Regions from separate parts of the Vibrio sp. genome, predicted to be linked through region 1. Evidence: predicted binding sites of a transcription regulator. Region 1 holds the regulator's gene; each other region holds the start of a gene.
What was found. Region 1 encodes MetJ, which represses methionine synthesis genes. Its sites were predicted from a motif close to TTAGACNTNTANANGTCTAA; they were not measured.
Positions count from the first base shown of each region.

Region 2: the regulator MetJ is predicted to act here: its motif matches at 6,141-6,160, upstream of metH (methionine synthase).
Region 3: the regulator MetJ is predicted to act here: its motif matches at 9,698-9,717, upstream of metK (methionine adenosyltransferase).

Region 1 is NZ_CFHWOM010000013.1:1,565-12,367, forward strand. It holds gene AC4MRV_RS10010 (sensor domain-containing diguanylate cyclase) at 1-545, shown strand, start outside; gene glpX (class II fructose-bisphosphatase) at 574-1,581, opposite strand; gene zapB (cell division protein ZapB) at 1,875-2,117, shown strand; gene metF (methylenetetrahydrofolate reductase) at 2,189-3,079, opposite strand; gene AC4MRV_RS10030 (bifunctional aspartate kinase/homoserine dehydrogenase II) at 3,322-5,733, opposite strand; gene AC4MRV_RS10035 (O-succinylhomoserine (thiol)-lyase) at 5,733-6,899, opposite strand; gene metJ (met regulon transcriptional regulator MetJ) at 7,119-7,439, shown strand; gene AC4MRV_RS10045 (malic enzyme-like NAD(P)-binding protein) at 7,540-8,817, opposite strand; gene rpmE (50S ribosomal protein L31) at 9,074-9,292, opposite strand; gene priA (primosomal protein N') at 9,608-10,803, shown strand, end outside.
Region 2 is NZ_CFHWOM010000072.1:1,013-11,815, reverse strand. It holds gene rapZ (RNase adapter RapZ) at 1-597, shown strand, start outside; gene AC4MRV_RS19850 (HPr family phosphocarrier protein) at 602-880, shown strand; gene mgtE (magnesium transporter) at 989-2,344, shown strand; gene metH (methionine synthase) at 2,412-6,092, opposite strand; gene AC4MRV_RS19835 (cation:proton antiporter) at 6,263-7,570, shown strand; gene AC4MRV_RS19830 (DedA family protein) at 7,653-8,336, opposite strand; gene AC4MRV_RS19825 (diguanylate cyclase) at 8,472-9,896, opposite strand; gene AC4MRV_RS19820 (FIST signal transduction protein) at 9,898-10,803, opposite strand, start outside.
Region 3 is NZ_CFHWOM010000058.1:350-11,152, reverse strand. It holds gene proC (pyrroline-5-carboxylate reductase) at 1-139, opposite strand, end outside; gene AC4MRV_RS18730 (YggS family pyridoxal phosphate-dependent enzyme) at 179-895, opposite strand; gene AC4MRV_RS18725 (type IV pilus twitching motility protein PilT) at 921-1,961, shown strand; gene AC4MRV_RS18720 (PilT/PilU family type 4a pilus ATPase) at 1,973-3,079, shown strand; gene ruvX (Holliday junction resolvase RuvX) at 3,160-3,585, opposite strand; gene AC4MRV_RS18710 (YqgE/AlgH family protein) at 3,616-4,179, opposite strand; gene gshB (glutathione synthase) at 4,228-5,175, opposite strand; gene rsmE (16S rRNA (uracil(1498)-N(3))-methyltransferase) at 5,188-5,919, opposite strand; gene endA (deoxyribonuclease I) at 6,048-6,749, opposite strand; gene AC4MRV_RS18690 (SprT family zinc-dependent metalloprotease) at 6,827-7,324, opposite strand; gene AC4MRV_RS18685 (DUF2189 domain-containing protein) at 7,394-8,191, opposite strand; gene metK (methionine adenosyltransferase) at 8,465-9,619, opposite strand; partial or broken gene AC4MRV_RS18675 (transketolase family protein) at 9,937-10,803, shown strand, end outside.

The sequences.
Region 1 (10,803 bases):
GGTATAACTACACCCAAACCAAACACGCTCGTTTGCATGAACTTGCGATGAAAGATCCTCTTACAGGGCTTGCGAACCGGAGAGGTTTTGAACACCGCCTTAAAAATCTGGTGGAATCGCAGTATTTCGCAATCGCAGTTTTTGATATCGATAACTTTAAAAGGATTAATGATGAACATGGCCATGATGAAGGCGATCTCGTTATCATGCATGTTGGTCAGTCTATTACTAATAGCGTGCGTCGACAGGACATTGTTGCTCGTTTTGGTGGTGAAGAGTTTGTTGTTGCTGTGAGTGGGGAGTCGGACGTATTGGTCAGCTCTATTTTAGAGCGTATACAGAGAGAAATTAGTCTACAACCTTATCGATTACCAACTGGGAATCAAAAATTTATCTCGGCCTCTGGAGGCGGGGTTATTTACAAGAGCAACCATTTCGAAGGTTCAATGCACATATGGTCTAATCAAGGGATCCGTCGTGCCGATCAGTTGTTGTATCAAGCAAAGGCTAACGGGAAAGATAGGATCGTCATTGAGCAACAATAAAAAGGCCAGCTGACGCTGGCCTTTTTAATTAAAGAATAATATCTCTTACTTCCGGATCTTTACGTTCCAAGTAATGAATTGATTTTATACGACGAATTGTACGGCAACGTCCACGAATCAATAGAGTTTCGGTAGTTGCAATATTACCTTGACGCGTGATGCCTTCTAACAAATCACCTTTGGTAATACCGGTTGCAGAAAAGACGACATTATCGCTACGAGCCATGTCTTCCATCTTCAAGACGACATTCGCTTCTACACCCATCTCTTGGCAGCGTTTGAGTTCGGCAGCTCCGTAGATGCGGTTTTCTTCACTGTCCCCTTTAACTTCATGGCGAGGCAGTAGTCGTCCATTCATATCACCGTCCAATGCACGGATGACAGCGGCTGAGACTACTCCTTCAGGAGCTCCACCTACACAGTACATAGCATCCACTTCACTGTCAGGCATACAAGTTAGGATCGATGCAGCGACATCACCATCAGGTACCGCAAATACACGTACACCCATTGATTGCATTTCTGCAATGACTGCATCGTGACGTGGTTTTGCTAAAGTAATGACTACTAGGGTATCAAGAGATTTGTTAAGCGCTTTAGCGATGTTTTCTAGGTTCTCTTTAAGTGGTTTGTGCAAGTCTATGCAACCTTTCGCTCCAGGGCCGACAACCAGCTTTTCCATGTACATATCAGGAGCTTTGAGGAAGCTGCCTTTCTCACCAGCAGCAAGCACAGCCAGCGCGTTTGATTGACCCATAGCTGTCATGCGAGTACCTTCGATAGGATCAACAGCAATGTCCACTTCATCACCACCGATACCGACGTTTTCACCAATGTAGAGCATTGGCGCATCATCGATTTCACCCTCACCAATAACAATCTCACCGCTAATCTCGGTTTTATTAAGCAGGGTACGCATAACTTCAACAGCCGCGCCGTCTGCTGCGTTTTTATCGCCTCGGCCTAGCCATTTATAGCCTGCCAAAGCAGCGCCTTCTGTTACTCGAGAAAATGCCATTGCTAAATCGCGTTTCATGATGACTCCAAAGTAAGGGGGAATGAGAAAATCGGCAGGATTCTAACACAATGGGAAGAAAACGTTTGCTATTTTGAGCGATTTGAATTGAACTCGATCAAAACAGTGTCGAAATCCATGTAAATCAGTTGGTGTTTCCCTTTCAGTCAGGAGATTGTCAGTGTGTGCTGTTTTTTTGACCGAATGGTGCAAAATATCGAATATAGGGCGTGTTTATCATTCTCGGGCTGAGTAGAATGAAGGCATTGAGTGGAGAGCCCTTCACATAAATGAATAACCAAAGGTAGGCTAAGATGTCTTTTGAAGTACTAGAACAACTAGAAGCAAAAATCCAAACTGCTGTTGACACTATTTCTCTGCTACAGATGGAAGTAGAAGAACTAAAAGAAGAGAAAGAGAAGCTAGCAGTTGAAGCCAATGAATTACGTTCAAGCCGCGAAGAACTTGAGCAGAAAGCTCAGCAGATGCAACAAGAGCACGCTGCATGGCAAGATCGTATCCGTAACCTTCTAGGTAAGATGGATGAAGTAGAGTAAGTTCATAAACTTACCTAAGAGCAAAATAAAAAGGTTGGCGAAAGCCAACCTTTTTGCATTTCTTAACATCATTAAATACTTGGTCTAACACCTAGCGTATGGCATAAAGCGTAAGTCATCTCTGCGCGGTTAAGTGTGTAGAAGTGGAAGTCTTTTACGCCTTCACGACTCAGTACTCGAATCATGTCGATCGCTTGGCTTGCACCTACCAATTGACGTGTCGTTGGGTCGTCATCTAAGCCTTCAAACTGCTTTGCCATCCAGCTTGGTACTTTTACATTGTTCTGCGCAGCAAAGCGTGATGCCTGCTTAAAGTTTGAGACTGGAAGAATACCAGGAACGATTTCAACATCGATACCTGCTGCAACACAACGGTCGCGGAATCGTAAGTAGCTCTCTACATCAAAGAAGAACTGGGTAATGGCGCGGTTTGCGCCAGCATCTACTTTACGTTTAAGGTTTAACAAATCAGCTTGAGCGCTTTTCGCTTCAGGATGTACTTCAGGAAATGCAGCAACGGAGATGTCGAAATCATGGCGATCTTTTAGCAGAGTCACTAGATCCGATGCATACATATCTGGTTTACCTCCACCTGGAGGAATATCACCACGAAGAGCCACAATGCTTTGAATACCATTGTTCCAGTAGTCGTCAGCGATCTGGATCAGTTCTTCACGGCTAGCATCAATACAAGTCAAGTGAGGCGCTGCGATCAGTCCTGTTTCAGCTTTGATCTCTTTGATGATTGAGTGGGTGCGGTCTCGCTCACCTGAATTTGCCCCATAGGTTACAGAGACAAACTTAGGCTTAAGTGTTTTTAGGCGATGTACAGAGTTCCAAAGTGTCTCTTCCATTTTTTCACTGCTCGGTGGAAAAAATTCAAATGACACATTAATGTTGTCAGAAAGTTCAGCGATATTTTGATTTAAGGCGTCGATATGACCTGCGTGTGTGTATCCCATCTTACTCTCTCCCTGTGGTAACTCTGCCCACTAAACTGCAAATCCTTGAATTGACGTTTAGACGTCTATATGTCCACAGAATGTATTGAATACGATTTAATGTCAACAGTGTAATTATGAATTTTATTCAAGTTGATCATGAGTGATATTGAAGTTCACTTTACTGGAGTGTTCTGTCTATGATTTTAGACAGAGTTTGCGAGTCAGGATAAAAAAGGGCTGCAAAAAGCAGCCCTAGATGTTTAGAGGAAGCTAGAAAGTAAATTGAGATCCGATTGAATTGCACCTGAAGTGACTTCTCGTCCAGCTCCTGGTCCACGGATAACGAGTGGGTTGTCCTTGTACCACTTGCTCTCAATCGCGAATATGTTGTCGCAAGGTAGTAAATTCGCTAGCGCATGTTCCTTATTCAGAGCTTCAACGCCGACACTCGCTTGGCCATCTTTCTCTAAACGGGCTACATAGCGTAGGACTTTGTCTTCGCGCTGCGCTTTTTCTAAGCGCTCAGCAAGAAGCTGACTTAACAACTGACTCTTATCTAAAAAGTCATCTAGCGACAGGTCAGCTAACTCTGATGGCACTAAACTTTCTACTTTTACGGCTTCTGGTTCAATGTCTAGCCCAGCTTCACGGGCTAGGATTACTAGTTTTCGCATCACGTCTGAACCATCAAGGTCATTGCGAGGATCTGGCTCAGTGAGGCCCTGTTGCCAAGCTAGATCGACTAACTCGGCAAAAGGGACTGAACCATCGTATTGTTGAAATAGCCATGAGAGCGTACCTGAGAAGATTCCAGATAATGCTTGAATATCATCACCACTTTCACGTAAATCACGCACTGTGTGGTTGATAGGCAGCCCAGCGCCCACGGTGGCGTTGTATAGCCAGTGACGATTAATTTTGGCGAAAGCATTTTGGACTTGATGGTAATAATCACTCGAAGCGGAGCCCGCTACTTTATTGGCAGAGATAAGGTGCATGCCTTGTTCCGCAATGTTCAAGTATTGGCCAGCTAACTCTTTACTTGCCGTCACATCCAACACCACGACATCATCGTATCCTTGGATAGCTCCTAACTTGTCAATCCACTCACCAGACTGGTACTCGATGGCTTCTTCGTCAAAATGCTCGCTCACTGAAGATGCATCGATGCCCTGAGGATTGAACCAATAAGTTTGACTATCGATAACCGCTACTAACTCAAAACTCATACCACGGCGTTTTTCTAGATCGGCTTTTTGCTCTGCAAAGAGAGTTAACCAACTCGATCCAATATTGCCTTTACCACACAATGCGATGCCGACACGTTTCTGAGCTTGGAATAACTGGCTATGAATGGCTTTGACCAATTGGGTAGTGTCAGCTTTACGCAGTATCGCCACTAAACTCAATCCAGATTGAGATTCAGAGATAAATTCAACGGGAGATGATTTGAGCTTTTGATAGAAACCGTAGCAGTGATTAGCATTTTTCGTTACACCAGCGCCGACCGCCGCTACGAGAGAGTAGCCTTCTTTTAGTTTAATTTCGGCTTCAATTGCTGCGTCTTGCAGATATTCTAGCGCACCACCGGCAATTTCAGCCGTGTAAGCTAAGCGAAGCGTATTTTGGTCATCTTGTACTTCATAGGTTAAAGGTTCGAGCTGAGCGCGTTTTAAGCTAGATAGTACTTCTTTCTCAAGTCTTGCGAAGTCGTGACCTGCAGAGAAGTTAAGTTGGATTAGCAGCACTTCGTTGAGTGATGAAATGATCTTTGCTCCACGACCAGATGCCAATACGCGTTCGATTCGAGTAGAGCCAGATTCGGGTTCGTAGCTGCAGCGTAGATGCAAATCCATGGTGCTTTGAGCAACTGGCTGTAGAGTCCGGCTATGCAAAACTGGTGCGGCAAGACGAGCCAGTTCGCTCGCTTCATCAAGCCTGAGGAGTGGTAGTAAGCAGGCATCGCTAACAATACGAGGATCTGCACTGTATACACCCGCTACATCACTCCAAATGGTTACTTGTTTGACTTCCGCTAAAGCACCGATGACCGTTGCTGAATAGTCTGAGCCATTCCGACCCAGTAACACGGTTTGCCCTTGTTCATCTTGTGCCATAAACCCGGTAATCACCACTCGATGATGGGCATGTTGAGCTAGTACTTCTTTGACGAGCGGATAAGATGCTCCGCGATCAACTTCTGGCTGAGTACCGATTTCTGCTCGAAGGAAAGCTCGCGCATCTTGAGCAACGGCTTGAAGGTTATTCTGGTTGAGGAGAGCAGCCAATAGACGTGACGACCATACCTCACCATGACCAAGCACAGAGGCCTTTTCTGCTTCAGTCAACGGTGCCGTAAGCTCACCCAAAGTAGAAAATTCGTCGTTTAGCTTGGCAAGTAATGTTTGTTGTTCTTCTATAGAGATCAGCTCTTCGATAAGAGTAGTTTGAAATTGGCGTAGGCTTTGCAACACTTCATGTGCTAAGCGACCATCTTTATTGAGTGACTCTAGAAACTCTATTAAGCGGTTAGTGGTCTTCCCTGCGGCTGAGACGACAATCAAGTCTTCACTGGCAGAGTACTCTTTTAAGATATTAACTACGCGGCGATAACATTCCGGGTCGGCTAAGCTACTACCACCGAATTTATGCAGTTGGCGAGAAATAGTCATTAGCATGCCCCCTTAGTTTCAGCGAACGCCTTATCAAGGTCTGCAATTAGATCGTCGGCGTCTTCTAGGCCTACAGAAAGACGCAATAGCTGATGGGTAACCCCAGCTTCTGCCAGCGCTTCTTCTCCCATTGCTCTATGAGTCATCGATGCCGGGTGACAAATCAAACTCTCGACACCGCCTAAAGATTCTGCCAGTGAGAAAAGCTCAAGCTGGCCAACGAAGAATTTTAGTTGTTCAAAGCTGCCGGCAAATTCAAAGCTGAGCATTGAGCCAAAGCCTGATTGCTGTTTCTTGGCAATTTCATGCCCTGGGTGTTCAGGGAGGCTTGGGTGGTAGATGGTGCCAACTAAGTCTTGTGTTTTGAGGTACTCAAGGATCTGCGCCGAGCTTTCTTCGTGTACTTTCATTCGAGCACCCAGAGTGCGAATACCGCGTAAAGTCATGTAGCTATCGAATGGAGTACCTGTTGCGCCGATACAGTTGCCCCACCAAGCTAAATCTTCGGCATGCTGCTCGGTTTTAGTGATTACCACGCCACCTATCACGTCGGAATGACCATTGATGTACTTAGTTGTTGAGTGAATAACGAAGTCAGCGCCTAGCTCAAGAGGTTTTTGGAACACAGGTGTCAAAAAGGTATTGTCTACACCGACTAGTGCGCCGACCTGTTTTGCTTTGTCACATACATTTGCGATATCGACGACGCGAACCAAGGGGTTGGATGGTGTTTCAAGTAAAATCAGCTTTGGCTTAAGAGCAATGGCTGCATCGAGTGCTTTCTCGTCGGATTGATCGACAAATTGCACTTTGAAATCGCCTTTTTGTGAGCGTGTATTAAATAGACGATACGTACCGCCGTAACAGTCATGAGGTGCAATGATGAGATCGTCAGGGCCCAGGAATGCTGACACCCACAGGTTAAGCGCAGAGGTCCCGCAATTCGTTACCACAGCGCCCTTTCCGGACTCTAGTTCATACAGCGCCGTTTCGAGCAAGCCGCGGTTTGGGTTTCCCGAACGAGTGTAGTCATACTGAGGTACTTCGCCAAATGCAGGAAATCCATAGTTGGTCGAGAGGTAAATAGGTGGCACAACGGCGTGGTGTTGAGTGTCAGATTCAATACCAGTACGTACGGCGATGGTGGCTGGCTTACGGGCGCTCATAAGTGTTTCCTTTCGAACAGTGATGACAACTTGTAGGGAATACGTTATACCTGTTGGATGTTAGATATATGTTATTCCATCTCCATATCTCATCACTTTACTTCTCATTTTTTGAGACGTCAACACTTCTAGACGTCTATATGTCTTTGCTTGTGGCTATAAATACCGCTAAAATTGCGCTTTACTCAATTAAACACAAAGAATTATTAAAGGTGCGCAATGGCAGACTGGAATGGCGAATACATTAGCCCATACGCTGAGCATGGAAAGAAAAGCGAACAAGTAAAGAAGATTACTGTTTCTATTCCATTGAAAGTATTAAAGGTATTAACCGATGAGCGCACGCGTCGTCAGATTAATAACCTGCGCCATGCAACAAATAGCGAGCTATTGTGTGAAGCATTTTTGCATGCCTACACTGGGCAACCACTGCCAACTGATGAAGATTTAAGAAAAGATCGCCCTGACGACATTCCAGCAGAAGTTAAAAAATTGATGGAAGAGATGGGAATCGAATACGAAGCGTTTGACGAAGAATAACAAAAACAATAAAGCACCTAGTTTTCGCTGAGAGCCGATCATCGTTATAAAAAAACCGCTGTGTAGTAACAGCGGTTTTTTATTGGTTCTAATCTAGCGACTAGGCTTCCATGTAGTTTTCTGGCATTTCGATGCGCGCAACGCCAGAGTCTACAGCGGCTTGTGCTACCGCTTTGGCTACACGAGGTAGTAAGCGAGAGTCCATTGGTTTTGGAATGATGTAGCCAGGACCAAACTCCAAATGATCAACGCCTGCTGCCTTTAATACTTCTGCTGGTACGTCTTCTTTTGCAAGTTGGCGAATAGCATCAACGGCTGCCAGCTTCATTTCATCGTTGATTTCGCTTGCTCGGACATCCAGTGCGCCGCGGAAAATGAATGGGAAGCAGAGTACGTTGTTTACTTGGTTCGGGTAGTCGCTGCGACCTGTACCCATAATAAGATCATCACGAACTTCATGGGCTAGTTCTGGTTTAATCTCTGGATCAGGGTTTGAACACGCAAACACAACTGGTTTGTCAGCCATCAGTTTTAGCGCTTCTGCTGGCAGTAGATTCGGACCAGATACGCCTAGGAACAGATCTGCACCTTCAATTACATCTTCCAAAGTACGCTTGTCAGTATTGTTAGCAAACAGTTGCTTGTATTCATTTAAGTCATCGCGGCGAGTATGAATGACACCCTTGCGATCAAGCATGTAGATCTTTTCACGCATGGCACCACACTTGATCAGTAGCTCCATACAAGCGACGGCTGCAGCACCTGCACCTAAACAAACGATCGTTGCATCTTCTAGCTTTTTGCCTTGCAGCTCGATCGCATTAAGCATACCAGCAGCAGTAACAATCGCTGTGCCGTGTTGGTCATCGTGGAAAACTGGCACATCACAACGTTCGATAAGTTGTTTTTCAATTTCAAAACAGTCAGGAGCTTTGATGTCTTCTAAGTTGATACCGCCAAAGGTGTCGGCAATGTTGGCGACGGTATCAACAAATTCTTCAATTGTGCGATGTTTCACTTCAATATCAATCGAGTCTAGACCAGCAAAGCGTTTGAATAGAAGCGATTTACCTTCCATTACAGGCTTTGAGGCTAGTGGACCTAAGTTACCAAGACCAAGAATTGCTGTGCCGTTAGAAATCACCGCAACCATGTTACCTTTAGAGGTGTATTTATAAACATTATCAGGGTTTTGCGCGATTTCACGAACAGGTTCCGCTACGCCTGGGCTGTAGGCTAGGGCAAGGTCATTAGCTGTTTCTGCAGGTTTTGTTAGTTCGACAGAAATTTTACCTGCAGTTGGGTATGCATGGTAATCCAGAGCTTGCTGACGGAATTGCTCTTCAGGGGATAATTCTTGGTGATTGTCGTCTGACATAGGTGTAGGTACTCGTTAATAATAATTGGAAAGGGGAAATCCATTCTAGAGTAACTAAGTCAAGCTGCAAAGGTCAGAATGCGACCCATGACGACAAAAAGTGGCAAATGACTGGAGATAAGACCAGATGAATAGAGATATCGCTAGAAAAACTCTGTTTTATTAAAACAATACGCTAGGGCGAGCGCTGAGGGATATACTGCAGGCAACAAAAAAGGACGCCTTGGCGTCCTTTTTAGATTCGGCTAAGCAGAAATTACTTCTTGCTTGATAGAGCACCGAAACGCTTGTTAAAGCGATCAACACGACCGCCTGTATCTACGATACGTTGCTTACCAGTGTAGAATGGGTGACATTTGTCACATACGTCTAGGTGGATTGACTCTTTAGCTAGAGTTGAGTTGAACTCAAAAGAGTTGCCACAAGAACAAGTTGCTTTAACAGCTTTGTATTCTGGGTGGATACCAGCTTTCATGGGATAACCTCAATATATGGGCCGTGTCGCCATCCGATTCTATGCCGGACACCACACGTAGTTTAAAAAATAGTATTTAGGGATACCGCTACCATCAGGCGAGCCATATCTCTAAGGCGCGATATAGTAATGAATCCATGTCTCTGAATCAACCAGTTTGCAGAGAAAATTGCTACTTTTTTAGCCTAACTTAGTCGAGTGAGTTATTGAGCGCATGGAACAGGCATTTTCGAGGGAGAAATTCGTTTCCTTCCTACTTATCACCTTTTCCCTTACACTGTTTTGGTCTCTATCTACACATTCTCAATGGCTTATATGCGACCAACGATTGCGCGAGTAGCGTTACCTGTTCCACTGGACAAACAGTTTGATTACCAGATTCCATCACACTTGTTTCCCATCATCGGTGGACGAGTATCAGTCCCTTTTGGTCGTCAGACACTGGTTGGTGTCGTGACTGCTATGGTCAATGAATCTGAATTTAGCCTTGATAAGCTCAAACCGATTAAGCAAGTGCTTGATAGTCAGCCTGTATGGCCAGAAACGCTTTATTCTTTGCTCCATTGGTGTAGTCAGTTTTATCAGTATCCTTTGGGCGATACTCTGTTGAACGCGATGCCGAGTGCATTAAGGAAAGGAAAACCAGCGGATTTTGCGGCGCTGGTGGAATGGCAGTTGACGACGGCTGGCCGTAATCAATTGATGCAAAGCTTTGGGCGAGCGGTTCAGCAAGCAAAAGCAATGCATATGCTAGAAGCGGGTCCTGTACCTCACCAAGAGTTCGTTGACCAAGAAATCAGTTCGAGTGTCTTGAAAACCCTGCATGACAAAGGGTGGATAGAGTCGATAGAGAGAAAGCCTGTCATCCGAGATTGGAGCCATGAAGTTGAAGCCCAAGTCGAGAAACCGAAACTCAACACCGAGCAAGCAGTAGCTATTGCGACGGTTAATAGTACTCAGGAATTTGGGTGCTTTTTGTTGGAAGGGGTGACTGGCTCGGGTAAAACGGAAGTGTATCTTAACTTGATAAAACCCGTTCTTGAGAAAGGAAGGCAGGCGCTAGTTCTGGTCCCTGAAATTGGATTAACGCCACAGACTATCAATCGATTCAAAAAACGCTTTAATGTACCTGTCGAAGTGATTCATTCGGGCTTAAATGATACGGAAAGACTTAATGCTTGGCTCTCTGCTCGAGACAATGCGGCTGGTATCGTGATTGGTACGCGATCGGCATTACTAACACCTTTCCACGATCTGGGCATTATTATCGTGGACGAGGAGCATGATTCTTCTTATAAGCAGCAAGATAGTTTGCGTTATCACGCTCGTGATGTGGCGGTGATGCGTGCTAACAAAGAGCAAATTCCTATTATCCTTGGCTCAGCTACTCCAGCATTAGAAACACTTCATAATGCCTTGGTCGGTAAATATCATCATTTAGTCTTATCTAAGCGAGCCGGAAATGCGACCCCAACAACCAATAAAGTCTTGGATATTAAAGGACTCTACCT
Region 2 (10,803 bases), on a different contig from region 1:
GACACATTACTCAAGCGCTATAGTGAAACTCGTCGAATTCACCCGTTGACGTTAAGCTTAGAGAACACCTCTCTAGAACAAGCGATTGAAAAAGAGCGAACCATTCTTTCTCCCCTCAAAGAACACGCGGATCTTGTCATCAACAGCAGTAACCAATCCCTGCATGATTTAAGTGAAACCGTCCGCATGCGTGTTGAAGGTCGAGAACGTAAAGACCTGGTCATGGTATTCCAATCATTTGGCTTTAAATATGGCCTACCGAGCGATGCTGATTACGTATTTGATGTGCGCTTTTTACCCAACCCTCACTGGGAGCCTGATTTACGTCCACTGACCGGGCTCGATGCACCAATCAAATCCTTTTTGGAAAGCCACGCTGAAGTCATTGAACTGAAACAACAGGTTCAAAAATTCATTGAACATTGGCTACCTCTACTAGAGAAGAACAATCGTAGCTATCTCACGGTAGCCATTGGATGTACTGGCGGAAAACATCGCTCCGTTTATCTCACCCAACAAATTGGCGAATACTTCGCACAGATGGGCCATCAAGTACAAATTCGTCACGCATCATTAGAGCAAAACCACAAGGAATAACACTATGCAGCAACAGAGTAGAACCGTCCTAATTCAAAATCGTCTAGGCCTTCATGCTCGTGCTGCTGTAAAGCTTGTGGAGCTTGCTCAATCATTTGATTCTGTACTGACCATTCAAAACCATGAAGGCAAAGAAGCCACCGCTGATAGCGTAATGGGCTTATTAATGCTGGAATCAGCCCAGGGTGAGCATGTGACCATTAGTGCAGAAGGCGCAGATGCACACCCTGCACTAGAAGCCGTCTGCCACCTCATCGAAGATAAATTTGAAGAAGAAGATTAACTTCCCTCCTTTGACAAATTTCTCTTCCTTCACATTAACTTATTAAATCCATTCTAAAATTAAGTTACTATTCACAGCATTGTAGAAAAATAGAGTCAGGGGGAATCAATGGCAGAGCAAATTGAATTTGACCAAGCTCACCAAGCCCTCCAAGAAGTCACAGAAGCTCTAGAAAATGGCCGTTTTGTTCATGTCCGTCGCCAATTGCAGGACATGGAGCCAGAAGACATTGCCCATCTATTAGAAGCCTCCCCACGAAAAAGCCGTGAAGTTCTTTGGCAGTTAACCGATCCAGAAGACTATGGTGAGATCCTCGATGAGCTAAACGAGGATGTCAAAGATGATCTAGTGTCTAAAATGGCACCAGAGACACTTGCAGAAGCTACAGAAGGTATGGAGACGGATGATGTCGCCTACGTACTCCGTAGCCTGCCTGACGACGTTTCTCGAGAAGTTCTATCACAAATGGACGCCGCAGAGCGCCTATTGGTTGAAACCGCACTTTCATACCCGGAAGATTCTGCTGGTAGCTTAATGAACACCGACGTTATCACCATTCGTGGTGATGTCGATGTTGATGTTGTATTACGTTATTTGCGTATGAAAGGCGAGCTCCCAGAAGCGACAGATGCTTTGTACGTGATTGATGAAGAGAGCCGGTTAATTGGTGAATTGCCAATCACGACTCTGATCACCACTCAACCAGACGTCAAAATCATTGATGTGATGGAAGACGCTGATGAAGCAATCGACGTGACGATGAGTGACTCAGACATTGCTAGCCTATTTGAGCGTCGAAATTGGGTTTCTGCACCTGTTATTGATGAAAACCAGCATCTTGTCGGTCGTATCACCATCGATGATGTGGTTGATGTTATCCGTGAAGATGCCGAGCACTCGATGATGAGTATGGCGGGTATGGATGATGACGAAGATACCTTCGCACCTGTGGTTAAATCTGCACGTAAACGTAGTGTCTGGTTAGGCGCTAACGTACTTGCAGCATTGGCAGCTGCTTCTGTATCCAATATGTTTGAAGCCACCTTAGATCAAATGGCGGCAATCGCGGTATTGATGACCATTGTTCCTTCCATGGGTGGTGTTGCAGGTAACCAAACCGTTGCACTTGTGATTCGCGGTTTGGCACTGGGTCATATCGGTGACTCCAACAAACGCGAACTACTGATGAAAGAAGCAGCCATCGGCTTACTCAACGGCATCATGTGGGCCTTGATCATTGGCGGTATTGTTGTAGCTTGGAAAGGTAATTGGATGCTAGGTGGGATTATCTCCGCGGCTATGCTCACTAACCTACTCGTGGCAGGCATCGCTGGGGTAACCATCCCGATTCTGTTAAAGAAGATGAATATCGACCCTGCTCTTGCAGGTGGTATGGCGCTAACCACAGTGACCGATGTGATTGGTCTATCGGTGTTCTTAGGTTTAGCAACCATTCTAATCTAACGCCAATAAGCTGATACAAAAAAGCGCAGTCGTAATAACTGCGCTTTTATTTTATCTAGCCTTCGCTCTAGCCATTAATGTTTGGCCCTAACCACTTCTCGGCCTCAAGCATATCCCAACCTTTACGATCAGCGTAACTTTCCACTTGATCCTGCTGGATCTGAGCGATCGCGAAGTAACGTGAATCAGGGTGCGAGAAATACCAACCCGATACAGATGCACCTGGATACATTGCATAGCTTGACGTAAGTGTCATACCAATCGTCTCTTCCACCTTCATTAGCTCCCAAAGTGGCCCTTTTTCGGTATGTTCAGGACAAGCTGGGTAGCCTGGTGCTGGTCGAATGCCTTGGTATTTCTCTCTAATCAGTTCTTCGTTCGACAAGTTCTCATCAGCGGCATAACCCCAAATTTCTTTACGAACCCGCTCATGTAAGTATTCAGCAAATGCTTCAGCTAAACGATCGGCAACTGCCTGAATCATAATCGCGTTGTAGTCATCACCTTGAGCTTTATATTCATCCGCAAGTTCACGCTCATTAATACCACCCGTCACGGCAAAGGCACCAATCCAGTCTTTCTTACCCGAATCTTTCGGCGCAATGTAATCAGACAGACAGTAATTGAACCCTTTCGGCTTTTCAGTTTGCTGACGTAAGTTACATAGCACTTTAGCCACTTCAGTACGCGACTCATCCGTGTAAACTTCAATATCGTCGCCAATGCTTGCCGCTGGGAACAGTGCACACATACCTCGAGCTTGCATCAAGCCCTCTTTCTCAACACGGTCTAGTAGCTCATTAGCATCTTTAAATAGACGCTTGGCTTCTTCGCCTACTTCTTCATGTTCAAAGATCTTTGGATATTTACCCACCAGCGACCAAGTCATGAAGAAAGGCGTCCAGTCAATGTAGTTACGTAGTGTCGCGATATCAAAATCATCAAACACATGTACACCCGGCTTAGCTGGCACTGGCGGAGTGTAGTTGCCCCAATCAATATCAACCTTGTTGGCTCGCGCTTGCTCTAGTGTTACTGGCTTAGTTCGAGGCTTTTTACGGTTATGCTGATCACGGACACGTTCATAATCCGCATCGAGCTTTTCAACAAATGCCGGGCGAAGTTCATCAGATAACAGAGAAGTACACACACCTACTGCACGCGATGCATTGTTTACATAAACAACAGGCTTACTGTAGTTCTGCTCAATTTTTACCGCAGTATGCGCTTTCGAGGTCGTTGCACCACCAATCAGTAGTGGCAGATCAAACTCAAGACGCTCCATCTCTTTAGCAACATGCACCATTTCATCCAGAGATGGGGTAATCAAGCCAGATAGACCAATGATGTCAACGTTCTCTTCTTTAGCAACTTTCAGGATCTTTTCACATGGCACCATCACGCCAAGGTCGATGATCTCGTAGTTGTTACATTGCAGAACCACGCCAACAATATTTTTACCAATATCGTGCACATCACCTTTTACTGTCGCGAGTAGAATTTTACCGTTCGAGGAGCCTGCCTGTTTCTCTTTGTTTATGAATGGTTCTAGGTGAGCAACCGCCTGTTTCATTACGCGCGCTGATTTCACTACCTGTGGTAAGAACATCTTACCTTCACCAAACAGGTCACCCACCACGTTCATGCCATCCATTAGAGGCCCTTCAATCACCTCTAGCGGTTTGGCAGCATTGACGCGAGCTTCTTCGGTATCTTCTACGATAAATTCGGTAATACCTTTCACTAAAGCGTGTTCAAGACGCTTCTCAACTGGCCATGTGCGCCACTCAAGTGCAGAAGCATCCTCTTCTTTACCGACACCTTTACCTGCATATTCCGCAGCAATATCAAGCAGTCGCTCAGTCGCATCATCACGACGGTTAAGAACCACGTCTTCCACCGCCTCTCGTAGCTTATCTGGCACGTTGTCGTAAATTTCAAGCTGACCTGCGTTAACAATGCCCATGTCCATGCCGTTCTTGAAGCAGTGGTATAAGAACACCGCGTGAATCGCTTCACGGACGTAGTTATTGCCTCGGAATGAGAACGAAACGTTCGAGACACCACCTGAAATCATCGCATGTGGTAAATCGCGTTTAATGTCTGCAACCGCTTCAATGAAATCCACAGCGTAGTTGTTGTGTTCTTCAATACCCGTCGCGACGGCAAAGATATTCGGGTCAAAAATAATGTCTTCCGGCGGGAAGCCCACTTCATCAACTAAGATTCGATAAGCGTTGGTACAGATTTCTAACTTACGTTCACGCGTTTCGGCCTGACCGACTTCGTCAAATGCCATCACGATAACTGCAGCACCATAACGGCGGATCAATTTCGCTTGTTCGACAAACTTCTCTTTACCCTCTTTTAACGAGATGGAGTTAACGATGCCTTTGCCTTGAATACATTTGAGGCCAGCTTCGATAACTTCCCATTTAGAAGAGTCGACCATGATTGGAACTTTCGAAATCTCTGGCTCTGATGCACATAGATTGAGGAAGCGCACCATACACGCTTCCGCATCCAGCATGCCTTCATCCATGTTGATATCGATGATCTGAGCGCCGTTTTCCACTTGCTGACGAGCAACTTCTAGCGCTTCGTCGTAAAGCTCTTCTTTAATCAAACGCTTAAAGCGGGCAGAACCGGTCACGTTAGTACGCTCACCAACGTTAATAAATAGCGTTTCTTTTTCGATGGTTAGTGGCTCTAAACCAGATAAACGACAAGCAGTAATCAACTCTGGAAGGTCACGGGGCTTAACCCCTTCAACCGCATTTGCCATTTGGCGAATATGTTCTGGCGTCGTACCACAACAACCACCAATCAGGTTTAAGAATCCGCTCTGAGCCCACTCTTTAACGTGCACAGCCATATCTTCTGGAGATAAGTCATATTCGCCAAATGCATTCGGTAAACCAGCATTCGGGTGCGCAGAAACAAACGATTCAGAAATACGGGAGAGTTCTTCGACATAAGGACGAAGCTCATCTGGGCCAAGAGCACAGTTAAGACCAAATGAAATTGGATTTACGTGACGAAGTGAATTGTAAAATGCTTCGGTCGTTTGACCTGATAATGTGCGACCCGAAGCATCAGTGATGGTACCTGAAATCATCACAGGAAGAGCAATGCCTAACTCTTCAAATACCGAATCAACGGCAAAGGCACACGCCTTAGCGTTAAGTGTATCGAAGATAGTCTCGATAAGAATAAGGTCGGAGCCACCTTTGATCAGTGCTCGGGTTGATTCAGAATAAGCTGTCACAAGCTCATCAAAGCTGACGTTACGATAGCCAGGATCGTTTACATCAGGCGAGATAGAACAAGTACGGTTAGTAGGACCAAGAACGCCTGCAACGTAACGAGGCTTATCTGGTGTTTTCGCCGTCCACTCATCTGCAGCTTCACGAGCTAACTTAGCTGCCGCAAAGTTAATCTCTTCACTGAGGCTTTCCATATCATAGTCAGCCATCGCGATAGTGGTCGCGTTAAATGTGTTGGTTTCAAGAATATCTGCGCCGGCTTCTAGATACTCAAGATGGATATCTTTAATCAGCTTTGGTTGAGACAGTACTAAAAGGTCATTATTCCCTTTCAAATCGCAATGCCAATCAGCAAAACGCTCACCACGATAATCATGCTCTTCAAGTTTGTAATCTTGGATCATGGTGCCCATACCACCATCAATCAATAAGATACGTTGCTTTAATTGAGCTTCAATCTGTTGCCTTACATTACTTCCCACAGTACAGCCTCATTCCTTTAATTATTCTTCCATCCTATCACAGTTATTAAAGGAGTCTAGACGTCTAAAACAACAAAAATCATCACCATTCCATGACAAAAAAGTGTTTGCTATTTAAGCACGCTAGGAACAAAATCCTCATTCACAATTTGTTACATACAGAGAATCACATGTCGGTCTATTACACTCTGTGTTTCCTATCTGCTGCAGCAATGATGATTGCTTTCATAAACAGCAAGATAGGTAAAATGCAAACCACCATCGCTATAACTGCGGGATCAATGATCCTATCGTTAATCATTCTGATCGCAGGTCAAAACGATTGGTTCCACCTGACAGAAATTGCTTCGAAGACAATGTCGAGCATTAACTTCGAAGATTTTTTGCTTAAGGGGATCCTTGGCTTCTTACTGTTTGCCGGTGGATTAGGTATCAAACTGCCCAACTTAAAAGATCAGAAATGGGAAATTACCGTACTGGCCTTAGGGGCAACCTTGTTCTCTACCTTCTTTATTGGTTTTGCGTTATATGGATTCTGCCAACTCATCGGGATCCAATTTAATTTGGTCTACTGCTTATTGTTCGGCGCACTTATATCTCCTACCGACCCAATCGCAGTATTGGCTATCGTCAAAAAACTCGATGCGCCGAAGCGTATTTCAACCCAAATTGAAGGGGAATCTCTGTTCAATGATGGCTTCGGTTTAGTGATTTTTGTCACTCTGTATACCATAGCCTTCGGTACCGAAGCACCAACAGTGGGCAGTGTAACCATGTTGTTTATCCAAGAGGCTATCGGCGGTATCGCTTATGGCTTTGCGCTTGGGTTACTCTTCCACTATCTCATCAGTGCTACAGATGATCATTCTATGGAATTGCTACTTACGATTGGTGTGCCAACTGCGGGTTACGCATTTGCTGAAGTACTGCATGTTTCAGGTCCACTCGCTATGGTCGTTTCTGGCATTATGATTGGTAACTGGACTCGCTTTATCGGTTTCTCCAAAGAGAGTGAAGATCACCTTGATCACTTCTGGGAATTAGTTGATGAGTTCCTTAACGGCGTACTCTTCCTACTGATTGGTATGTCGATGCTATTGTTCGAGTTCCACAAAGAAGACTGGATATTAATGGCGTTCTCTGTACCACTGGTACTCTCTGCCCGTTACCTAAGCGTTTTTCTGTCTTACATTGGCTTTAAACGTTACCGAAACTACAACCCGTGGTCAGTTAAAATCCTAACCTGGGGTGGGCTGCGCGGCGGTTTGGCGTTAGCAATGGCACTCTCCATTCCATCAGGCATCTGGGTGATCCAAGATAAGCTAATTGATGTGAAAGAGATTGTGTTGGTCATGACCTACTCTGTGGTCGTGTTCTCCATTCTGGTTCAAGGCTCAACCATTACACCTATGATTGAAAAGGCAAAGCGTGCTCAGAAAGACATGGACGAGGATGCAATGGCAGCTACAAAAGAGTAACGTACCCTAAACTTATAATACTGAAAGGCAGCCCATTAAGGCTGCCTTTTCCGTATCATTACGCTCAATAAGCGCACAGATTCTAAAGCTCTTTTGCAGAACTACTTGGCAATGGCTTAACCAACACTCTCCGTAACTTCATCACAGTAATACTCAATATTGCTAGGCACAAAGTAATTACAGGTGCGGCCATAAGCCCAGCTGTAATATATCTGCTGATTGTCTCAGGGAGAATCGGAAGCAACATGCCAAATGAACAGAGTAACAGCGTCCATAAAATCGCGCTTAACCACGAGAAATAGTGAAACCTTTTTACCTGCTGCGCTCTCATCCCCATCATTAACGGCAGCAGTGAGCGAACAACTGGAATAAAGCGAGCACTAAATAAAGCCACCAACCCATGCTTAGTTAATAACATATCAACTTGTGCTAAGCGCTTACTCGGAACAGCCTTCACCCAGCCTTGAACTTTAGGTAAACGATTTAACCATTTTCCTTGCAAGTATGCCGCCCAACTTCCCATTGCCGCACAAAACCCAATAATTAGTAGGATCATAACGGGATCCAAAACGCCCACCGCCGCCAATGTGCCAGATAACACGACCACACTATCGCAGGGGAAAGGAGCTGCTGGGATAAAGCCACTTTCAAGAAAAATAAGGGCGGCAACAATAACGTAAATAAAAACAGCACTACCTGGAGTCTGCAGTACCGAGAAATCTTGGCTCCACAGTGCGAAGAGGACAGAGGTAATAGAGTCCAACATAGAAACACCCTTACTACGTTGAGGTACGGTAGATTCTGTTGTAGCTCCGTTCTAATTGAAGCTCAAACGCAATTTGCTATCGTCAGGATTGATTAAACACAAAGGGGGAAGGAGAACATGCTTATCAGCTCTAAATCATTTCTGGATGATGCAGTTCCTTCCGCTGTCTTTTGCAATATAAAGGTATCCATCAACACGAGCTAAAGCTTCTTCTATCGGCGTGGAAAGTTGCTCGTAAGGCAAGGTTGTCATCCCCAGACTGACTGTGATTTTGAGCGTATCCTCACCACTTACGATCTCCATTGCCTCTACTTCACGCCTTAGTCGCTCTGCGATTTCAAACCCCAGCTCACTATCAGTACTTGGTAATACAAGCGCAAACTCTTCCCCACCTAATCGACCTAAAACATCCATATTGCGAGTAGACTGTTGAATATGCTTTACCAACGCAATCAGGACCTCATCTCCTGCGGCATGACCGTATTGGTCATTGACTTGTTTAAAGTGGTCTATATCAAGCAAAATAATTGTTATAGGCACCCGCCAACGTTCGCAGGTGCTGATCGCCCTTTCCGTCTGCTCTTGAAAGCTTCGACGATTAAACGCACCAGTTAGGGCATCGGTAGCAGCAAGTTTACGAAGTTTGTTTTCGATGCTCTTTCTTTCATCGATATCAGTAATCGACATAATGATGATTGGGTTATCATCAAAGGACAGCTTGCTAAAAGCAAACTCTACTTGTCTAAAACGTCCATCTGGTAGCAATAGCATTAAATCACAGGAGGCCGTTGCGACACCTTCGCTTTGTGATAGTGTCTGACATAATCTAGAGCGAAAAAGCTTATGGCTCTGTGAAGCAATAAACTCACTAGGGTGTCGGTGAACAACCTCTACTTTAGCCCGATTAAGTAGCTGGCAACTAAACTCATTCAACATGATGATTTCCAGCTGAGGATTACAGATAATAATCCCAATAGGAGCCGCGTTAACTAACTCTTGTAATTGTTTTGCTGCTCTTTTGGAATGTTCTAACCTTTGAGCTTGTAACTCTTCAAGCTTTTTCCTTAGGTATATGTCGCGGAAAACTAACAGCCAACTATTGGGAGTGATATTCGTTAATCGCACCCGCATTATGTAATCTGTACCTGCGCACTGAATATTTAGATCTGCAGTCTTGTTACCGCTAATTTGATAATCTCGGATAAAAGTCTGTAATTCAGGAGAGCTTCTGACTATCTCTAATTCAAATATCTTCGAGAAATTAGCTTCAGAAGTTAACAAGGGGGGTTCAAAGTTACCACTTCGAATATCTTTAACATTACCTTGAGTGTCCACCCACAGGCTCATATCTGGCAGCGAGTCTAAGATTTGGTTGAGTGTGTTGTTCCTTTGGTTGAGCTCATTGCAACTAATATCTAATGAACGCTCTGTAATTGCTAATTGTTCCTCAAAGCTTTGATAACCGTCATCAACCAATTGAATTAATTTTTCTAACTCCGGCTCTTCAGGTACTCCATCTGGGTAAATGCGCTTGAGTTGGCGTTGAAGTAACCTGTGCATACTACTTTTCCGAGAATGCGGTAATGGTCATTGTCTGATTGTGTAACTCAGAATTGTGCTGATGATCTAAAGGAGCAATCTCGCCATAAGAATAGAAACCACATAGCATTGTTTGCTCTCCTAACTCTTCACGAACTGCATCTACTTCATCATCAGCCAACTGCTTAAGTAATAGCTTTCTACCCACGCAACTGATTAATATGGCAATTTGAGGGGAGGCCTGAATAAAATCCCGACAAACTTTTGCGGCATCTTGTGCTCCATCTATCAAAGAATCAACATTAGCACGCATAAGTTTGGCTGATACTCCTGTGGGAATATGCCCTGCAAAGGTAATCGAGCCAGTATCGTCATCCGTAGCTAATAAAGTTCTAACAAGTTTAGTGTCTTTATCTGGATCTGATATCTCTAACGGAAAGCGCAACCCACTAGAGGGAAGCTCTTCAGTTAAGTCCCCTAGATAGCTGTGATAGACCTCGAGCGCATTTTGATCATCCAGCTCAAAAAGCACGTTCCCCTCAGAGCGCGTTACCTTGCGCTCAATCCCAAACGAGCACCACCCACCACGTGAACCATAGCTAACCTCCAAGCTATCACCGTATAAGCCAATCGCTGCGACCAGCCCTGAGCTCTTAACGTTCTCGGTATAAACTTGAGTTTCTGAAAAATTAACGCAGTCTCCTGCTAAGCCTCCGGTCACTTTAATATGATCGGGTAATACACTTTTAAACCCATCTACAAGATATGTTCCGTCTACCTGAAGGCCGTCACTCAGAACAAATATGTGCCGTAAATCTTCAGACAACAAGTCGCTAGCTAATGTACAGCCTAGCGCTTTGCATGCTCCTTGATAATCAGATAGATATCGTGCAGATTTTCTAATCGAAGTTTTCTCAAACTGGATAAA
Region 3 (10,803 bases), on a different contig from region 1:
TAGCGAGAAAATCACGTTGTTCTTGGTTTGGGTCGGTTGCCGTAATCAGCTTTGCTGGATATCCACTAGCAACTAGCCCAGCTATAATTGAGCGTGCCATATTACCTGCGCCGATAAACGTAATCTTCTTCTGTTCCATTGTGTAACTTCCCGCTTGTTATGTGTTAGGTGACAATCGTTATTGCTTATTGCTGTAATCGCGTGCGCCAAAAATTGCAGTACCGATGCGAACCATAGTACTGCCTGCTTCGATAGCGGCTTCCATGTCGCCACTCATCCCCATGGATAAAGTGTCGAGTTGCTCATCAGGAAAACGCTGCGCAAGCTTATCTTTTAAGTCTGCCAATTGAGTGAATGCCGACAGTTGTGAAGCGTAGTCCGACACATTAGCTGGAATTGACATTAACCCTCTTAAAGTGAGGTTTGGAAGTGAAGAAATCAACTCCGCAAGCTCAAAGATTTCATTTTCGTTTAACCCAGATTTAGATGCCTCACCACTGGTATTCACTTGCATAAGAACTTGTAGTGGTGTCGCGTCATCTGGGCGTTGATCGTTCAGGCGTTGAGCGATTTTAGCTCTATCAACTGTATGTACCCAAGCAAAGTTCTCAGCAACATGGCGAGACTTATTTGATTGGATTGGACCAATGAAATGCCATTCTAGGCCCAGTTCTGGATGGTGTTCGGAAAAGTGTGCTACTTTATCGGCGCCTTCTTGTACGTAGTTTTCACCAAAGGCAACTTGGCCCGCTTGAGCGGCTTCGAGAATTGCCTCTACAGGTTTAGTTTTACTTACCGCCAGAAGTTGCACTGACTCTCGAGGTCGTCCACACTTTTGTTGTGCACTCTCAATCTGTGAGGTGATCTGTTCAATATTTTGTTGAATACTGTTCATAGCAGATTTTACTTAAGGAAAATAAATGGATATCGCTGAATTACTGGATTTTAGTGTAAAGCATAATGCATCAGATCTACATCTTTCTGCCGGAGTTTCACCAATGGTACGGATAGATGGCGAAGTAAGAAAGCTTGGTGTGCCTGCTTTTAGCCATTCGGATGTGCATCGTTTGGTTTTTGAGATCATGAACGATTCTCAGCGAAGTGAATTTGAGGAGCGTCTCGAAGTCGACTTTTCTTTCGAGTTGCCTAACGTTGGGCGATTCCGTGTCAATGCATTTAATCAGTCTCGCGGCTGCTCAGCGGTATTTCGAACCATTCCAACAGAGATCCCTACACTAGAGCAATTAGAAGCTCCGCAAATATTTGAAAAGATAGCGAATATGGAGAAGGGATTGGTATTGGTAACGGGGCCAACAGGATCCGGTAAATCAACGACATTGGCTGCGATGGTTGATCATATCAATCGCAATCAAAACAAGCATATTTTGACCATCGAAGACCCGATAGAGTTTGTTCACACCAATAATAAATGTTTGATCAATCAGCGCGAAGTGCACCGAGATACTCACAGTTTCAAAAATGCTCTGCGCAGCGCCCTACGCGAAGATCCAGACGTTATTTTGGTTGGTGAATTACGCGATCAAGAAACGATAAGTTTGGCACTTACGGCTGCTGAAACGGGTCATTTGGTATTTGGCACATTGCACACCAGTAGCGCGGCAAAAACCATTGACCGTATTATTGATGTGTTCCCAGGCAGCGACAAAGACATGGTTCGCTCGATGTTATCAGAGTCGTTGCGCGCGGTGATCGCCCAGAAGCTGCTTAAGCGTATTGGTGGGGGGAGAACTGCCTGTCATGAAATTATGATGGCCACACCTGCTATCCGTAACTTGATTCGTGAAGACAAGGTCGCGCAAATGTATTCCGTGATACAAACTGGGGCGGCGCACGGCATGCAAACTATGGAGCAAAACGCCAAGCAGCTTATTGCCCAAGGTCAGGTTGATCCTGAAGAAGTGGCGAAGAAAATCGAAACAGAATCCAATAGCATGTTCTGATAGGTGAGAATATGGATATCAATACTTACCTTCAGGGAATGAACAACCAGAAATCATCAGACCTTTACATCACGGTCGGGGCTCCTGTGCTTTATCGCGTTGATGGCGAACTGCGTGCACATGGCGAGAAACTCATGTTGAATGATGTTGAGGCATTACTTAATAGCATGATGGATCAAGATAGGCAGCGAGAGTTTGATTCGACGAAAGAGGCGAATTTTGCCATCGTTCGCGATTTTGGTCGTTATCGGGTGTCAGCGTTTTATCAACGCGAGTTACCTGGTGCGGTAATTCGTCGCATCGAAACCACTATACCGAGCTTTGAAGACTTACGTTTGCCTGAAATTTTGCAAGACCTCTCGATAGCTAAACGTGGGTTGGTGTTGGTAGTCGGAGCTACAGGGTCTGGTAAATCTACAACTATGGCCGCGATGACGGGGTATCGAAATAGTCATCGAACAGGCCATATCTTAACGGTGGAAGACCCGATTGAGTTTGTTCACGAGCATCAGCGTTGTATTGTTACTCAGCGAGAAGTTGGGTTAGATACTGAAAGCTATGAAGTAGCGCTTAAAAACTCGCTTCGACAAGCGCCTGATATGATTTTGATCGGCGAAATTCGTTCACGCGAAACGATGGAATACGCGATGACTTTCGCCGAAACTGGTCATTTGTGCATGGCTACATTACATGCGAATAACGCCAACCAAGCTCTTGAGCGAATTTTGCATTTAGTTCCTAAGGAGCAAAAAGAACAGTTCTTGTTTGATTTATCAATGAATTTGCGCGGTGTTATTGGTCAGCAACTGATTCGTGATAAGAATGGCCAAGGACGTCATGGTGTGTTTGAAATTCTGCTCAACAGCCCACGAATATCTGACTTGATCCGACGTGGGGATTTACACGAGCTCAAATCTACCATGGCCAAATCTCAAGAAATTGGTATGCAGACGTTTGATCAAGCGCTATATCAGCTTGTTGTTGACGGTAAAATTAATGAAGAAGATGCCTTGCACAGTGCGGATTCAGCCAATGACTTACGCATCATGCTAAAAACTAAGCGCGGAGATAACTTTGCTGGTGGTTCTCTTAGTAATGTGAAGATTGATATGGATTAGCTAGAGTGTGAGCTATTCTGCTGCAAATTAAAAAAGGGTCGATGTAGATGCATCGGCCCTTTTTTAATTCAATCTAAGGTTTATTCACCGTATTGTGCTTCAAACCAACTTTCTAGGATGACGACTGCAGATTGGCAGTCAACATTTCCTTTACTGAGAGCTTTGTAGCCACCCATATCGAAAAGTTCAGCCCGAGCCTCGGCTGTTGATAAGCGCTCGTCATGAAGTTCAACAGGTAAGCCAAAGCGACCATGAAGTCGATTGGCAAACTTTTTTGCTCTTGGAGTGATGGTTTCTAAATCTCTACCATGCAAGTCTGTAGGGAGGCCAACAACCAGCAAGTTAGGCTGCCACTCTTTAATAAGCTTTTCGATATCATCCCAGTTCGGGATCCCATCATTGGCTTTAAATGCGCGCAGTGGAGAAGCCGTTCCTGTAATTTCTTGGCCGATAGCACTACCAATGCTCTTGGTACCAAAATCAAATGACATGATGGTTCTAGACATGAGAATCCTGTTTATTTTGTTTACGACGGACTAAGCGTGGCCAATATCACTGGATAGCTGAGCGACATTAATACCGAGCATTTGTACTGCCTTTTGCCAACGCTCTGCAATTGGCGTATTAAAAATGACTTCAGGGTCAGCTTCAATAGTAAGCCAAGAGTTGTCAGAGAGTTCGCTTTCCAATTGGCCAGGCTCCCACCCTGAATAGCCCAAAGCAACGAGGTATTCATTAGGTTCTGCTTCAGTGCCAAGTACTCCGAGGATATCCCGAGATGTGGTGACAGAAATATCATCGGTCATTTGGATACTAGACTCGTACTTGTCTTTTGGCTGATGGAGAATAAAACCTCTATCACTAGACACAGGCCCGCCTTTTAATACTGGCTTATCGAGACTTTCCGTTACCAATTGCGGGTGAGTAGATTCGACGTCAACTTGCTTAAGCATTTTGCCGACCGTGACGTCAATTGGAGCGTTAATCATTAAACCCATGGCACCTTCATCATTGTGTTCGCACACATAGATGACACTGCGCTCAAAGTAGGGATCTTTCATCCCGGGCATAGCAACTAAAAAATGGTTGGTTAAATTCATAGACACTCCAACATATTATTAGGGGCAGGCAGTGCTACCCCATTGTTATTATTTGTTGATGCGGCGTTCAATCGCATCCATAAGCTTGCCCGTGATTGATACATCAAACGCAGCTTCGATTTCACGAATACACGTTGGGCTGGTTACGTTGATCTCAGTTAGCTTATCGCCAATCACATCTAGACCAACAAAGATAAGCCCTTTTTCTTTAAGTGTAGGCGCTACTGCCTCAGCTATCTTTTTATCTGTTTCACTTAGTGGTCGAGCTTCACCAGTTCCGCCAGCAGCAAGGTTGCCACGTGTTTCCCCTTTTGCTGGAATACGAGCTAGGCAATATGGCATTGGCTCACCATCCACAACCAAGATACGTTTGTCACCGTTACTGATGTCAGGCACAAAAGTCTGCGCCATTGCATAGTTCTGGCCATGGTTAGTCAGGGTTTCAATTATCACTGATACGTTTGGATCGCCTTCTTTTACGCGAAAGATAGACGCGCCACCCATACCATCAAGCGGCTTAAGAATTACATCACCATGCTTTTCACGGAATTGCTTAATCTTCTCTGCTTTACGCGTCACGATAGTGGTTGGTGTTAGCTCTGGGAACCAAGCTGTAAACAGCTTTTCGTTACAATCGCGTAGGCTCTGTGGTTTGTTGACGATCAGTGTGCCTTGCTCTTCAGCGCGCTCTAGGATGTAAGTGGCGTAGATGTATTCCGTATCAAACGGAGGATCTTTACGCATCAGTACCGCATCTAGCTCTGAAAGCTCGATAGTTTGCTCAGATTTGAACTCATACCAACCGGTTGGATCTTCTTTCAGCTCAACCACTTTGGTGTCAGCTACCGCAACCCCTTGGTCTAGGTGAAGGTCATCCATTTCCATGTAGTGGATTTCGTAGCCGCGGCGCTGCGCTTCAAGCATCATGGCAAAGCTAGAGTCTTTCTTGATGTTAATGGACGAGATAGGGTCCATTACGATACCTAATTTGATCATATTGTTCTCCGTTTAACCAAGATCGCCGAAACGAACTTGCAGGGCTGTAATTGCAGTAAGAGCCGCCGTTTCGGTACGTAATACACGTGGGCCGAGTAGCGTCTCTTCAAATTTGTAGTTTTCCGTCATGCTGATTTCTTCTGCTGACAAGCCACCTTCAGGGCCAATCAACAAACGGACTTTTTCTACCGGAGTAGGTAGGGTGTTGATCGAGTATTTTGCACGAGGGTGGAGATTCAGTTTTAGACCGTCATACTCCTCGCCACACCACTCTTCAAGTTGCATGATAGGGCGGATTTCTGGAACCGTGTTGCGACCACATTGCTCACAGGCGCTGATGGCGATTTTTTGCCATTGAGCGAGCTTTTTCTCGAAGCGTTTTTGATCGAGTTTGACACCGCAGCGCTCTGAAATCAGTGGGGTAATTGTGTTTACTCCGAGCTCAACTGATTTCTGGATAGTAAATTCCATTTTATCGCCACGAGAAATTACTTGGCCGAGGTGAAGATCAAGCGGAGATTCTGCGCTACGTTCGACACGTTGAGTAATATTCACTTCAACATTTTTCTTTGAAACACTGGCGATCTCTGCTGGGAATTCAGCCCCACTGCCGTCAAACAGCAGTACTTCTTGGCCTTCTTTCATGCGCAATACACGGCCAATATGGCCTGCGGCATCTTCGCTGAGCATGAGAGAGCCTAACTGGTTAATGGCTTCTGGGTGATAGATTCGTGGGATTCGCATTGGTTTCGACTTCCAGCAACAGATTTTGAGATAACCTCTAACATGGATGCTTTTATGCGAAAAAACAAGGGGCAGAGAGAGTTTCCAATTAATTACTGGAAACTCTCAATTTCATAACGCAGTGAGAGCTATAGCGCTTGGCAAGCTTGGTAAACAAATGGGTTGTGGTTACCTTGGACTTTGAAGATCCGAGCCTCTCGTTCACACTCCCACTCATCCACAGGGAACTGCTTGTTCCATGCCATCATAAGGTTGGTTTGCTGCTTAGACAGCTTGAAGCCGTACTCTTTACTCATATATAAGTATGTTCGAGCGATTGAGCCTTTTGCTCTATCCGGAGGCATGACCTTGCGCTGTTTAAAGTTGACCTGCATTTCACAGCGTCCGTAGCTGACGCCATCAATCCCGTTCCATTGGCTAAAGTTATAATTGGAACGGTCGCCATTTACTTCTCCGATTGCGGGCGTTAGGTTGTGGAGATCGGCTTCCATCATACGAAATGTCTTATCATTTTTAGAGCAGTTCTTGCGCCCACCATCTTGCCAACATTGGCGTTGGTGGCCAAATTGCCAAGCTGGGACGACATGCTCCCATTCGATTCGAGAAGCGCGCTTTTGTTGTTTACGCACTTGGTAACCACACGACTCTAAATCCGGTGTTCCTTTACGTCCTTGCCATTCAATATCACAGCCACAGTAAAAACTGGTTGGGTGATCGGCGTAAATTTTTACCGCTTCTTTTTTTGCTTTGGAGAAAGAAGAGGGGGGAGCTGCATGGCTAGTAAGACTGAAAAGCGCAAATAATAGACTGAAAAATAGGATTCTTTTCATGGAATTCCGTATTAGAAAAGTAGTATGAATTACAGTCTAACACGCAATTATGGTTGGTATTGGTGAGAATTGTCTTATTAAGTCAGTTGTTTGCCAGTGAAACTCAAGGTTTGATGGCACTTTTGACAGCGGTAACTGGCTTGGTTGCGCAGTACTTTATTATGACGGCGAATAGAAAGGGGATAGCTTGTACAGCCACAAAGGTATTCAAAGGTTTTTCCTTGTACGGAAGTGACTTCAAAGCTGTGGGTGGTTTTTGCAGGCACGTTAAATACGGCTTCCATCACGCCTTGCCACTCTTTCCCGTGTGGCCTAACAGGGCCATAGACTTGGTAAGTAATCAGGTGAGCGACTTCATGAGGAATCACGTCAGTAAGGAAAGCCTGCTGGTTTTCTTCAAATAGCGTTGGGTTTAAACGAATTTCATTGAGCTGTAGGTAGGCTTTACCGGCAGCCTTGCCGCGTAATTTGTAGTTAAGTTTTGGCTGGGCGAATGTGCGTTTAAAGGCAACTTGAGCCTGATTTATGCAGTTTGCAATCACTTTAAGTGCACGATAATTGAGTTCAGAATCCACAACCACTCCTAAATAAACGCCCCAGCTCAAATGGCTGGGGCGCATCATAGACCGAAATGGCTTAGCTTGTTAAGGGTGATGTTTCTTCTTGATGGTTTCATGGTAAGCGTGCCAAGTACCATAGCCAAGGATTGGCATAGTAAATAGCATACCTATACCGTACGTAGCAAAGCCAACCAAAATACCACCACAAATCAATGCCGCCCAAACAATCATCGCAGGGATGTTGGATTTAACCGCGTTAAAGCTGGTGAATACGGCTGTCATCATATCGACGCGGCGTTCCATCATCACTGGGATGGAGAAAGCGGAAATACTGAAAACGATACAAGCCAATACCAAGCCCACTAGTGAGCCGATAACTAAGAATGGCATAAACTCAGTGAGAGGTGCGCCTTGTACTGAAGGGTATAGTGCATGCAGTAATGCAGCGATACGCATCCAGAAAATCATACATACAGCAAGAAGTACTGCGAATGCCCACTGTGATGTAGAGTTACGACCTATCGCTTTCATCGAGTGCAGTAAACTTGCGCTATGGCCTTTTTCTCTTTCCCAGCTAGCATCGTACAAACCTAGAGCAAGGAAAGGCCCTATTAGCATATAAACCACGAGACTAGGCATGACAACTAAGTGCGTTCCTTGCCATTGAACCAGCAACACAATTCCAATAGCGGCTGCCATGAAGCAAAGGCCATAGAAAGCACTGATGAGTGGCATTCTAACAAAGTCATGTAGACCAAGAGAAAGCCAATGAAATGGTGCTGAAATACTCAGCTGATTACACGGAATAGTACGAGCGTATTCCGAGTCCGGGACTTCTTTCTGCTTATCTTTAAAGTCGTGTGGGTTCACCGTACGAGGCATACATCCTCCTTGATCGATTCTCTACGTAGACTAAATTCGTTGGCAAATTTAGCGTTTGAAACTCGATGCCCGGCTTGGCGACGTCTGGAATATAAGCGGCGCATCAGTTAACGCTAACGAGGTTTCAATCGCTGAAACTACTCGTTAACATATTTTTAACTATTGACCCCATGGCAAAAAAATACAACTTTGAGTGGCAAATTAATCCTTAAAGAAAAAGGGCTTTTGGTTTCCCAAAAGCCCTTTTAAATTCGATTATGTCTTATGTTCTAATTACTTAAGACCTGCGAAGTCGGCAAGAATTGCTGCTTTGTCAGTCGCTTCCCATGGGAACTCTTCACGACCGAAGTGACCGTATGCTGCTGTCTTCTTGTAGATAGGCTGAAGTAGGTTAAGCATCTCTTGTAGGCCGTACGGACGTAGGTCGAAGTTCTGGCGAACAGCTTCCACGATAATGTCGTGCGATACTTTTTCAGTACCAAACGTTTCAACCATGATAGACGTTGGATCAGCAACACCGATTGCGTAAGAAAGTTGGATCTCACAACGATCAGCCATGCCCGCAGCAACGATGTTTTTCGCTACGTAACGCGCAGCGTATGCTGCAGAGCGGTCAACTTTCGATGGATCTTTACCAGAGAATGCACCGCCACCGTGACGCGCTGCGCCGCCGTAGGTATCAACGATGATTTTACGACCAGTTAGACCACAGTCACCCATAGGACCACCAATTACGAAACGGCCAGTTGGGTTGATAAAGAAGTTAGTCTCTTTGTTGATCCACTCAGAAGGTAGTACTGGCTTGATGATCTCTTCCATTACTGCTTCACGTAGGTCAGGAGTTGATACTGAGTCACAGTGCTGAGTTGAAAGAACAACCGCATCGATACCTACAATCTTACCTTGATCGTATTGGAACGTTACTTGAGATTTTGCATCTGGACGTAGGAAGTCTAGTTTGCCACTCTTACGTACCTCTGCTTGTTTTTCAACTAAGCGGTGTGCGTAAGTGATAGGTGCTGGCATTAGGATCTCTGTTTCGTTGGTTGCGTAACCAAACATAATGCCTTGGTCCCCTGCACCTTGCTCTTTAGGGTCGGCTTTATCAACACCTTGGTTGATATCTGGTGACTGCTTACCGATAGTGTTTAGAACGGCACAAGAATCCGCGTCAAAACCCATGTCAGAGTGAACGTAGCCAATCTCACGAACGGTTTGACGAGTTAGCTCTTCGATATCTACCCATGCTGAAGTAGTGATTTCACCACCAACCATGACCATACCGGTTTTAACGTAAGTTTCACACGCGACACGTGCTTTTGGGTCTTGTTCTAGAATTGCATCAAGAACAGCATCAGAAATTTGGTCTGCAATTTTATCTGGATGACCTTCTGATACCGACTCAGAAGTGAACAGGTGCTTAGCCATGTTAGCTCCACTATATCTGGTTAATGTTGGAGGTTTATAAACTCTCCAGCATTCAATAATACTAATAATTGTAGGTGTATCTACATCTAGACGTCTATTCTAGTTTTGATTGCTCGAATTACAAGCTCTTTTTTATTATTAGATAAAACCAAACGATTGCCTCAAATCTGCTAATTATTAGTAACTTCGATAGATTTGCAGCGAAAGGTAAGAAAATTGTGAGCAATTGGCTTGGAAAACGTTTGCACAGCTAGAGTCGCTTTGAGAGAATTATCGCCCACTTTTATATGATTCGCTTAATGCACTCAGGAGCTGACATGTCTTCTCGTCAACATCTCGCTAATGCTATCCGCGCTCTAAGCATGGATGGTGTACAACAAGCTAACTCTGGTCACCCAGGCGCACCTATGGGTATGGCTGACATCGCTGAAGTTCTTTGGCGCTCTCACCTAAACCACAACCCTTCAAACCCAGAGTGGGCTGACCGCGACCGTTTCGTACTTTCAAACGGCCACGGCTCTATGCTGATTTACTCTCTGCTTCACCTAGCAGGCTACGAGCTATCAATCGAAGATCTTAAGAACTTCCGTCAACTGCACTCTAAGACTCCAGGTCACCCAGAGTATGGCTACGCACCAGGTATCGAAACGACAACAGGTCCTCTAGGCCAAGGCATCACTAACGCTGTTGGTATGGCGATGGCTGAGAAAGCACTTGCTGCTCAGTTCAACAAAGAAGGCCACGACATCGTTGACCACTTCACTTATGCATTCATGGGTGATGGCTGTCTGATGGAAGGTATCTCTCACGAAGCATGTTCTCTAGCAGGTACGCTAGGTCTTGGTAAGCTGATCGCTTTCTGGGATGACAACGGTATCTCTATTGATGGTGAAGTTGAAGGCTGGTTCTCTGACGATACGCCTAAGCGTTTTGAAGCGTACGGTTGGCACGTAATTCCAGCAGTAGACGGTCACGACTCTGAAGCAATTAACGCAGCAATCATTGCGGCGAAAGCAGATCCTCGTCCAACGCTAATCTGTACTAAAACAGTTATCGGCTTCGGTTCACCAAACAAGTCTGGTTCACACGACTGTCACGGTGCACCACTAGGCGCTGAAGAAATCGCAGCGACTCGCAAGCAACTTGGTTGGGAGCACGGTCCATTTGAAATTCCTGCTGACGTG